2 linked regions of the Pseudoxanthobacter soli DSM 19599 genome follow. The protein of the gene in region 1 interacts with the protein of each later gene in a pairwise test. Links are inferred from orthologs where the notes say so. Each region holds a gene or a part of one and is shown in the gene's direction. Other genes may lie near its edges. The genes, in order: BUF17_RS04470 and BUF17_RS00290.

The links.
Region 2: the proteins of BUF17_RS04470 (region 1) and BUF17_RS00290 interact in binary tests that used the Escherichia coli proteins (3 or more experiments, as listed by UniProt). The link is inferred for Pseudoxanthobacter soli DSM 19599 from one-to-one orthologs.

Annotation. Positions count from the first base shown.
Region 1 is NZ_FRXO01000001.1:1,050,872-1,053,882, reverse strand. What follows is about bases 47-2,744. They hold BUF17_RS04470 (single-stranded DNA-binding protein), read left to right. Parts: upstream 47-973; coding sequence 974-1,516; downstream 1,517-2,744. Other genes in these bases: BUF17_RS04460 (APC family permease), read right to left, coding at 2,190-2,744; BUF17_RS04465 (DUF2306 domain-containing protein), read left to right, coding at 1,632-2,030. Also shown: more of BUF17_RS04460, read right to left, coding at 2,745-3,011. UniProt on the Escherichia coli protein: Plays an important role in DNA replication, recombination and repair. Binds to ssDNA and to an array of partner proteins to recruit them to their sites of action during DNA metabolism. Acts as a sliding platform that migrates on DNA via reptation.
Region 2 is NZ_FRXO01000001.1:63,959-67,205, reverse strand. What follows is about bases 226-3,159. They hold BUF17_RS00290 (primosomal protein N'), read left to right. Parts: upstream 226-570; coding sequence 571-2,748; downstream 2,749-3,159. Other genes in these bases: BUF17_RS00285 (F0F1 ATP synthase subunit delta), read left to right, coding at 3,022-3,159. Also shown: BUF17_RS00295 (DUF1127 domain-containing protein), read left to right, coding at 1-124; more of BUF17_RS00285, read left to right, coding at 3,160-3,247.

The DNA of each region.
Region 1 (3,011 bases):
GCGGCACCCGACCTTTGATGTCCGAGCCGGCCGATCGGAAAGCCGCCGTGTCCACACGGATCTTCCGGACATCGGGATTTGTCTGCGATCCCCAGCGGCGTCGAAACGTAAGGCCGACACGCGCGGGCAGGATCAGGCAGAAGCCCTCGTCGCTGTGATCCGGTGCGATGGTGCTGCCGACGATGAATCGAGATACACCGGGACAGACGAGACTTATTTACGGGTGCGCACCTCTCTTGGCAAGAGTTCCGAGGCAGTGGCGCCGGCGTGACGGCACCCGGATACCAGTTTTCTGCCATGGGTTTGGCCGCGGATCCGCCTTCGCGCGCGACCTCGAACCCGCGACTGTGCCGGCGGGGCCGGATCAAAGGCGGCTATCGATCCGCGGTTCAGGCGCGCCAGGGCGTTCCATGCCGACTTCGGCGGCCACCGCCTTGCGGACGCAGCACAGCAGGTCGCTGGATCAGCGTACGAGACTGGCTTGTGACATCCGCTTGCGAGAACAAAAAAAGAACATATACTCTTGAAGCATCGTCGCGACGTGACCGTCCGATGGCCTTGCGAGCCCGCGCGCGGCGGGCGCTGTGGAAAAGACCGCCTTGCCCGGCGGTTTTCCACGGGGCGAGGGCCGTGCCTTTGGGGCCGGGGTGGTGTAGGAGTGTCGTTAACGAAACGTTAGCCGCGTCGGTGCCCGTTGTGAGCGCCGGTTGTGCTGGCGTCCGTCGGCTTTGCCGGCAACAGTTCGCCGGACCGACAGGTGTTCGCCTGAGCGGACCGCAAAAAAAGCCGTCGCGCCGCTGGCCGGGCCGGATACCTCGCCGGCGCGGCCGGTCACGATGGTCTCCGGCGACCGGTCCCACGCTTCGGCTTGGCCGTCGGCTGTGCGGTTGGTGCCGTCGGAATGCGGAATGTCTGAAATCATGCGGGTGCGGCGGGATCGATGGCCGCGTCCCTGCGAATCTGGAGGCTGATGATGGCCGGCAGCGTCAACAAGGTGATCCTCGTGGGCAATCTCGGAGCGGACCCCGAGGTGCGGCGCACCCAGGACGGGCGGCCGGTGGCACGGCTCAGGATCGCGACCTCGGAGAGCTGGCGGGACCGCAACAGCGGCGAGCGGCGCGAGAAGACCGAATGGCACACGGTCGTCATCTTCAATGAGGGCCTGTGCAAGGTCGCCGAGCAGTTCCTGCGCAAGGGCTCCAAGGTCTATCTCGAAGGCCAGCTTCAGACCCGCGAGTGGGAAGACCAGTCCGGTGCGAAGCGCTATTCGACCGAGGTCGTGCTGCAGGGCTTCAACTCGCAGCTGACCATGCTCGACGGGCGGGGCGAAGGCGGCGGTGCCATGGAACGCTCCGGCGAGCGTTCCGGCGGGGGCGATTTCGGCCGCTCTTCGCCCATGGAGCGCGGCGGCTTCGACCGCGAGACGCCGGCCCGCGGCGAAGGCGGCAGCCGTGGTGGCAGTGGCGGCGGCGGACAGTCGTTCTCCCGCGAACTCGACGACGAGATTCCGTTCTGATCGCCGTTGCGCGAATCTGTTCGTCCTGAGGTGGCGCGGCCTGGAGCGGAAGGAAGGCCTGACCCGCAGGCGTGTTCCGAACTGCGCCGGGGATCTCTGGCAGAGGAGGCGTCTTTTGAGCCTCGAGCCGCTTCTGAATGCCTCGTTGGCGATCCGCATCCATGCCTTCACGGCGTTCCTGGCGTTAGGTGTCGGGATCGTGCAGCTCTCGGCGCCGAAGGGCACCATTCCCCACCGGCTGGTCGGCTGGGGCTGGGCGGCGCTGATGATGGCCGTCGCGATATCCTCGTTCTGGATCCACGAATTGCGGATGATCGGGCCGTGGAGCCCGATCCATCTGCTGTCGCTCTGGGTGCTGATCGCGGTGCCGCTCGCCGCTTATTTTGCCCGTATCCACGCGGTCGAGCGCCATCGGCGCTTCATGCGTCACCTGTTCATGTGGGCGCTGGTGCTGGCCGGGCTGTTCACGTTCTATCCCGGACGGATCATGCACCAGGTGGTGTTCGGGTCTTAGATCGCTTCCCGTGCGGATGGACGGACATGACCGGCGCGGAAGCGCGGCCGGCCGGTCAGGATGGTCCGGACATCTGCCGTTCAGGTGGCCGTCGGGCCGGATCGCGAACGGGGGCGCATCACAGGCGATCCGCCAGGGGCTGGGACGCGACGCGGTGGTTCAAGGCCCGGTCTGCCGGCTGGTTGCCAGCGCCCCGCTGTCCTCGGCGAGATAGCCCTCATAGGTTTCGCGGCTGACGGGGCGCCGTGCGGCTGCGAACAGGATCGCGATCGAGAACGCCACCAGCAGGATGGTATCGAGGCCGCGCGGCAGGATGCCGACCCCGCCATAGGCGCTGCAATAGGAGGCGATGCCGAGCCCCGCGCAATAGGGCAGGAGCCACCAGGCCTGTGCCAGGTCGAGATCGTGAAGCCCGTGCTTCAGGCCGCGGCCGAGGAAAAGGACGAGGCCGACGAGAAGGCAAAGGCCGAGCCGCCAAACCGTGTCCCAGCCGCCCCAGTAGATGACGAGCGTCGCGACCGCGAAGGCAGCCGTCGCGACGATGGTTCCGGCCGGCACCCGGAAGGGCCGCGGGCGGTCGGGATCGATGCGGCGCAGGCCCAGCAGCACGACGGGTCCGACCGCGAACGACAGGGTGACGGCCGCGCCGCAGATCTGCAGCAGTTCCTCGAACGGGATGAACAGGAACATCAGCGTCGAGACGACGAGGTTGAGAAGCAGCGCCGCACTCGGGACGCCGCGGTCGGACAGGGTTGCGATGCGGCGCGGAAAGAAGCCGTTCTCGCCCAGCGCATAGGACAGGCGCGCATTGGAGCCGACGGAGACGAGCGCGCCGCCGAACGGCCCCACCACCGCGCCGAGATTGATGAGCCGCGCGACCCAGAGGAGCCCGAGCCCGGATGCGACCGCGCCGATGGCGCCGAACGTGCCGGTGACGTTGAGCTTGTCCCAGCCGTTGGCGATGTCCGCGGGGTTGAGCGC
Region 2 (3,247 bases), 990 kb from region 1 along the record:
CCGCTCTTGGAAGAAGTATCGCGAGACTTATGATCAGCTGATGCAGCTGAACAATCGCGAACTCGACGACCTCGGCATCAACCGTTCGGAAATCCCGTCGATCGCGCGTCGCGCGGTCCGCTAATATTTCCTGCGGTACGGCGCCGGAACATCGGTTCCGGCGAGCTATACACGATATCCGGGCCGGAACTCCCCCCTCCATTCCGGCCCTCCGCAGAGCCCGCCCGACCTCGTCGGGCGGGCTCTGCTCGTTTCAGACGCATTTTTACCGAACGTTCAGTTCTCGCAGATGCGAAATTGATCTCCGCCGTGCCCGTCGATGAGATGGGGGGCCGGCATGGCAAGGCCGCACTTTATTCGCGCGCTGGTCACGACCGCGCGCCTTTGAGGTCGCGCCACGCCGGACCACCCGCTTGCAGACCCGCGCGCGTTGACGCGAGCTGGCGACCGGACGAAGGTGCGCGGGAGAATCCCGCAGGCCGCCGTCCGCCTGCCCGTCGAGGGCCGCCTTCCCGGCCGCCGGGCACCGAACCGCAAGCGCAGCTTTCGCCCGATGACCGCCTTCGCCCGATGACTGCCGTCGTCTCCGTGCTCGTCCCCGTCGCCCTCGGCGACTGCTATTCTTATGTGGCCCCGCGCGAGCTGGCGCCAGGAACCATCGTGCGCGTGCCGTTCGGCCCCCGTGAGGTCGTCGGCGCCGTCTGGGACGACGCGCCGGACACCGGCAGGTCCCCCGCGAAGCTGAAGGCGATCTCGCATGTGTTCGATGCGCCGCCTCCCGGCGCGCCGCTGCTCGACGCCGACATGCGCCGATTCGTCGAATGGGTGGCGCGCTGGACGCTGGCACCGCGCGGCATGGTGCTGCGCATGGTGTTGCGCGTGCCCGAGGCGCTCGACCCGGAGCCGACGCGGCCGGGCGTCGCTCTTGCCGGCGCGCCTCCGGAGAGGATGACGCCGGCCCGCACCCGGGTGATGGCTCTGCTGGAAGGCGGCCTGTCGTGGACGAAGGCGGGCCTCGCCGAAACCGCTGGCGTCAGCCCCTCGGTGATCGACGGGCTTGTCAGTGCCGGCACCCTTGCCGCCGTCGAACTGCCGCCACCGACCGCCGCTGCCCGGCCCGATCCCGACTTCCACCACCCGGACCTCACCGGCGACCAGAGCGCCGCGGCCGACCAGCTCAGGGCGGCCGTCGCCCGCGACGCTGCTTCCGTGCTGCTGCTCGACGGCGTCACCGGCTCGGGAAAGACGGAGGTCTTCCTGGAAGCCGTCGCCGCGACCGTCGCCGCCGGCAAGCAGGCCCTGATCATGATGCCGGAGATCGCGCTGACCCATAGCGTCATCGCGCGATTCGAGCGGCGCTTCGCGGCGCGGCCGGCGGAATGGCACTCCGCCGTGCCGCCGGCGCAGCGTGCGCGGGTGTGGCGCGGCGCGGCGGCTGGCGACGTCCGGATCGTCGTAGGCGCGCGCTCCGCGCTCTTTCTGCCGTTCCGGGAACTCGGGCTCATCGTCGTCGATGAAGAGCACGACAATGCCTACAAGCAGGATGACCGCGTTCCTTACAATGCCCGCGACATGGCCGTGGTCCGCGGCCATATCGGCCGCTTCCCCGTGGTGCTGGCATCGGCGACGCCGTCGATCGAAAGCCGCGTCAACGCCGACCAGGGCCGCTATGCCCACGTGATTCTCTCCGACCGGGTGCCGGGCGCCAGCCTGCCGGACGTGCGCGCCGTCGATCTGCGCCAGAGCCGGCCGGAAAAGGGGCGCTGGCTGGCGCCGCCGCTGGTGGCGGCCGTCGGCGAGGCGCTGGGACGGGGCGAACAGGCACTTCTTTTCCTGAACCGTCGCGGCTACGCGCCGCTGACGGTGTGCGGGGCCTGCGGCCACCGCTTCTCGTGTCCGGACTGCTCGGCCTGGCTGGTGGACCATCGCCTGCGCGGCCGGCTCGCCTGCCACCATTGCGGTCACACCGAACCCCGTCCGGAAGCCTGCCCCGCCTGCGGCGCGCTCGACAGCCTCGTCGCCTGCGGGCCCGGGGTGGAACGCATCGCCGAAGAAGCCCAGGCGCTCTTTCCGGAGGCGCGCAGCATCATCCTGTCATCCGACATCGGCGGCGGCACCGAACGAATCCGGCGCGAGTTGCAGCTCGTCGCCGACGGCGCGTTCGACCTCATCGTCGGCACCCAGCTCGTCGCGAAGGGGCACACATTTCCGCGATTGAAACTCGTCGGCGTGGTCGATGCGGACCTCGGCCTGATGAACGGTGACCTGCGCGCGGCCGAACGCACCTTCCAATTGTTGGCCCAGGTGACCGGACGCGCGGGCCGCATGGGCGGCGGCGGCAGCGGTCTTCTGCAGACCCACGCGCCCGACCATCCGGTGATCCGCGCCATCGTCTCCGGCGACCGCGAGGCGTTCTACCGGACAGAGATCGCCGAGCGGATGGCGACCGGCCTGCCACCGTTCGGGCGGCTCGCGGCCATCATCATCTCCGGCCCGGATCGCGCGGAAACCGAGGCGCATGCCCGCGCATTCGCCCGTTCCGCGCCCTCCGGCGAGGGAATCGACATGCTCGGCCCCGCCGAAGCCCCGCTCGCGATCCTGCGCGGGCGCCATCGTTTTCGGCTTCTGATCCGCTCGCCGCGGACCGTCGACATCCAGGCCTATCTCCGGGCCTGGCTCGCCGCGGCACCGCCCGCACGCGGCGGCGTGCGCGTGATGATCGACGTGGATCCCCAAAGCTTCGTTTGACGACGCGCGAATTCGCGGGTGCACGCGTGCGGAAAGCCCGCGGCGTCCGGCACATCCACAGGCAGCGCTGCCATATTAAAAGCGCGGCGTCGCGCCGCGTCGGACGCGCTGTTGCGTGCCCCAAAGGCATGTGCTATCGCACCCCTGACTTTTCCGGGCCCGTCGGGCGCGGGGCTGTGCCCGGCCTGGAAATGTTCTTTCAATCTCAAAGTCTTCGAGCGCCGAGTGCCGTGAATTGCACGGAGCGCCGAGACCGAGCCGAGAGATGGACCCGTGACCGACAAGGATTCCCTCGTTTCAGGGGTTGCCCGGCGTTATGCCACCGCTCTGTTCGAGCTGGCGAGCGAAGCGGGCGCGATCGAGGCGACCGAGGCCGGTCTGAACCAGTTCATGGCGCTCGTCGACGAAAGCGCCGACCTGCGCCGGCTGATCGAGAGCCCTGTGTTCTCCTCCGACGAGCAGGTGGCCGGCGTGACGGCAGTGCTCGGCGCGGCCGGCA